DNA from 2 places in the Mycoplana sp. ABR4_002 genome. Region 1 is predicted to be linked to the other one. Evidence: riboswitches for the same ligand, from Rfam matches in the RefSeq annotation. Region 1 holds a riboswitch; the other holds the start of a gene.

Region 1 (2,168 bases):
CGGACTTGCCGGAACGGGCACCGCCCAGAACCAGGACGGCTCCGGGCGATGTCGTCATCATCGGTCGGCCTTGGCGATCTTCTCGTTGGCAAAGCCCAGCGACAGGCCGAGCACGATCCAGAAGAACAGCGTCGTTGCCAAAGCCGCCACGGCGAACTCCGCTCCGAGCACGGCCGGAACGTTGCTCGAAAGGTCATCCGGTTGCGGCGCGCCATAGAGGTGCGGCGCGGCGACCAGGAGGACGCCCAGGACCTTCGCGGCGATGCCCTCTTTCAGGATCAGCAGGTAGAGCCCTCCGGCCGACAGGACGACCGTCGCCAGCCACCAGCCCTGCCGGCTGGCAAGGTCGGCGGCGGGAAAGCCCGGCAGTTCCGGCGGCAGGCCGATCGCCGGCAGCAGATGGACCGCCAGCCAGCCCGCCGCTCCCCAGATCGCGCCATTTGCGACCGTGATCGGATTGCCGGCCAGAAGACTGACGGCCGCCAGCAGCAGGGCGAAGCCGGCGCCGGTCACCAGGTTGGCGAACAGCGTGCCGGAGAAGCGGCTCATGCCGAACAGGATGCCGCCCTCGCCCTCATGCACCTCGCCCGCATGCGCATAGGCCGGCGTTACGGGCGAAAGGTAGGCGGCGAATTCGGCAACGGCGGCGCCGATGCCGAGCGCCGAATGCTCGTGGGTCGCCTGCGGCTGCGCTTCGGTCTCGGCGCCCGCGGGCGCCGGTTCAGCCTCGCCGCCTTCATACTCTTCGGCATGAAGGATCAGCGGAATCACCCGCGCCTCCTGCGCCACGGTCATGAGGGCGCCGGAAAACAGCCCGGCCACCAGAGCGGCCAGGAGATATCGAACGATCATGTCACGCGCCCCTTAGTGGCAGGGAAAGCCGTAGGAGTGACGCGTGTCGTGCGCGGTGTCGTGCAGCACCGAGGAATTGGCCAGCCCAGCGCCGAACACCAGGAAAGCGCCGAGCAGCAGTGCCGTGATTCCTGCGTAGAGGCGATCGTTGAGCGAGAGAGAAGTAGAAGAAACGTTAGAAGCAGCCATGACAACCTCCGTGCTGGCGTAGGGGAAAATTCCCGGAATCGGGCACGATGCCCTTCATTGGCCGGCAGGTCTCCTGGCTCGCGGCGTCCGGCGCATTCGCGCCGACGGCCTCTCCTCGCCTTCCCGGGTTGTGAGCGGCATGAAAGGCGGACGATTCGTAGAAATAGAGGCGTCCAGACCCCGGTTCATCATGCCGCCACCCAGTGGCTTTGCCGGTCGTTCGACCGGCCGGATCGGCCTCGCCACTCTACAGTCGCGGGGTCGGCCGTGATTGGAGCGCCCTGATTGGGTCCACCCCGTCACGTTCCCATTTAAGCGCCGTTCCGTCTCCGGACAGGCGCACCATCCAATAGTGGGATGATTATGCCCGCCGGCCGTCGAAGTCAATCGACTGCCAGCGCCATCCATCCTTCGAATACCGGCGTGGGCGCCGTCAATAGCCGGGACCGCTGATGCCGAGGCCACCGCGATAGACCGGCCCCTCGTAGTAGCCGTCGACCGGACCTTCGTAGTAACCGCCGACCGGTCCCTCGAGGTAGCCGTCGACCGGTCCCTCGTAGACGCGATAGCCGCCGTAATACGGGTCGCGCTGGTAGCGTTGCCGCGCCACCCGCTGGCGATTGCGGTTCTCGACGAACTGCGCCGCCTCGCGCAGTTGCCGGAACTGTTTGCGCGTCAGATAGCCGTCGGCGCGCTGACCGGCCGAGCGTTGCCAGGCGGCGATCGCCGCGCGGGTGCGCGGACCATAGACGCCGTCGATCCCGCCGGTACCGTAGCCGAGGGTGTTCAGCCAGCGCTGCGCCTGCGCCCGCGTGCCGGGCTCCAGGTAGGCCTCGCGTGCATCGGGCGACGTCTCGTAGATCGTCGTCCGCGACTGCAACTGCTGCCGCGCGGCCGGCTGGGGCGCCGGGCTGGACGCGGTTGCGCCTTCCTCGGCCGGCCGTTCCGCGGCCGGCTTCTTTTCCAGCGCCGCCAACCGCTGGCGCGCTTCCGCCGCGAACTTGCCTTCGGGAAAATCGCCGAGATAGGCCTGGTAGGCTTCGGCGTCGCCGTTCAGCACCGCCCGGCTCCAGGCGTTGTCCTCGCGGCGCGCCAGCCGTTCCGTCGCTGCATCGTCGGCCTTGGTC
Region 2 (2,168 bases), on a different contig from region 1:
TGCGCCTCAGTGGTCAACGGACGAACGCTCACCGCTTACAGTTGCGGGGGCAGCTCCGGACTCACTCCACCATCATGGTCGAACCGGATTCCCATCTTAGCCTTCAACTCAACGAATCGAAGGAACCTCGAACACTACATATAGTAGACCAGACAAAAATTGCGTCAATAGCTGGCGACAATTCCGAAGGACGAATTGGAAATTGTCTCTGTCGGCTGTGGATAGCGGGGACGCTGAGGGCAATCCACAGGAAGCATGACGGCCGGGGCTCGCGCGCTCTTCCCTTGATCGTTGGGGTAGGGCACTGGCCATCGCCCTAGGAGCGGGTTAGCCTGTCTTTGAAACACCTGGCCACCACCTAGCGCAGCTTTGCGCAGTTCACTGGCCGCAGCGACCATGTTCACCAGCGCCGGCTCGTCCTCATCCCATTTGCGAGCTTTCAGGCCGCAGTCGGACAAAAGGAGATCGGTCATCTCCTAAACCTCCGGCACACGCGGCGAGTGGAAATCCCTGGATTTTAGTCATCCGGGGGTTAGTCGATTTGCGACGCCTTTGATGTCGCTGTCGCTCTGCAGCAGCTCAAGGAAATGAAGTATGGTGCTCTCATCTTGGGTGCCGTCTCGCATTGGTTGCGATTCGGAGAATTGGGAAGCCGGTCCAAAGCCGGCGCTGCCCCCGCAACGGTAGCAGAGCGAAAATCGACAAATGCCACTGGGTAGTCCACCTGGGAAGGCGTCGACCGTCCTCAAGCGACAGCTCTGAAGCCCGGAAACCAGCCCAAGATGACATGAAACGACTGATTGCGGTGGGCGATCGGGCGACGGCACTGGTCTACGAGTGCCGGAAGCGCGACTCCATGCAACAGTCCCCTTTGGGATTTGGACAATGGACATTCGCAGCGAAGTGCTTCGCAAGATCAGGAACCGGCGCGACGGCTACAGCCTCGACCAGAATTTCTACATAGATCCCGACTACTACCACGTCGATCTCGAGACGATCTGGTATCGCGACTGGCTATTTATCGGCCACGACTGCGAAATCCCGCGCGCCGGCAACTTCTTTACCGTGCAGATCGGGGATTATCCGGTTGTGATCACACGCGACCGACATGGCGTCATCCGCGCGCTCCACAATTCCTGCCGCCATCGCGGCTCTCGCGTATGTACGCAGCACAAGGGATCATCAGCCAAGCTGGTTTGTCCCTATCACCAGTGGACCTACGAACTGGACGGAAAACTGCTCTTCGCCCGCCACATGGCCGAGGACTTCGACAAGAGCAGACACGGGCTGAAACCGATCCATTGCGAGACAGTCGGCGGTTACATCTTCATCTGCCTTGCGGAAGAGGCGCCGGATTTCGCGCCCTACCGACAGCTCGCAGAGCCCTATCTTGTCCGCCATCGGCTGGGCGAGGCCAAGGTCGCCTTCGAAAGCACCATCGTTGAGAAGGGCAACTGGAAGCTCGTCTGGGAGAACAACCGCGAGTGCTACCACTGTGCGGCCAACCATCCCGAACTCTGCCGCACCTACCCCGAGGCTCCGAGCGCAACCGGCGTGCAGGGAGCGAAGGATGATCCGGTAATCGCCAGACACTGGTCAAAATGCGAGGCAGCCAGTCTGCCGAGCGAGTTCCGCATGTCACCGTCCGGGCAGTTCCGGATGGCGCGCATGCCGCTGATCGCAGATGCCGAAAGCTACACGATGTCAGGCGCGCGTGCTGTCCGTCGTCCGCTTTCGAGCGACGTTACGGAAAGCCACATCGGCACACTTTTGATGTTCCACTATCCGACGACGTGGAACCACGTGCTGGCCGACCATGCGATCACCTTCCGTGTGCTGCCGCTCGGCCCCGAGCTGACCCAGGTTACAACCAAGTGGCTCGTCAGCACGGACGCTGTGGAAGGCGTCGACTACACGCTCGATGAACTCATCCACGTCTGGACGGAAACCAATGACCAGGATCGCCAGATCGTCGAAGAAAATGCCTTCGGCATCCGTTCGCCGGCCTACGAGCCCGGTCCCTACTCCGCCGAGGACGAAAGTGGCGTGATGCAGTTCGTGGAGTGGTACTGCCAGTTCATGGTCGACCGACTGGGCGACGAGAAACCGATGTCAAGGGTCGCCTGACATGCAGATGGCTCCCGCTTTCCATCATTTCGACGAATTGC

The links. A riboswitch is a leader RNA that binds a small molecule or an ion and turns the genes downstream of it on or off. The one in region 1 is predicted to bind cobalamin.
Region 2: another riboswitch for cobalamin. It lies ahead of ACXAGF_RS22930 (aromatic ring-hydroxylating oxygenase subunit alpha); the one in region 1 lies ahead of ACXAGF_RS11330 (CbtB domain-containing protein).

What each region holds. Positions count from the first base shown of each region.
Region 1 is NZ_JBSWVO010000001.1:2,347,048-2,349,215, forward strand. It holds gene cobU (bifunctional adenosylcobinamide kinase/adenosylcobinamide-phosphate guanylyltransferase) at 1-61, opposite strand, end outside; gene ACXAGF_RS11325 (CbtA family protein) at 58-852, opposite strand; gene ACXAGF_RS11330 (CbtB domain-containing protein) at 865-1,041, opposite strand; cobalamin riboswitch at 1,088-1,403, opposite strand; gene ACXAGF_RS11335 (peptidoglycan-binding domain-containing protein) at 1,475-2,168, opposite strand, start outside.
Region 2 is NZ_JBSWVO010000003.1:120,711-122,878, forward strand. It holds cobalamin riboswitch at 1-145, opposite strand, end outside; cobalamin riboswitch at 594-795, shown strand; gene ACXAGF_RS22930 (aromatic ring-hydroxylating oxygenase subunit alpha) at 886-2,127, shown strand; gene ACXAGF_RS22935 (FAD-binding oxidoreductase) at 2,129-2,168, shown strand, end outside.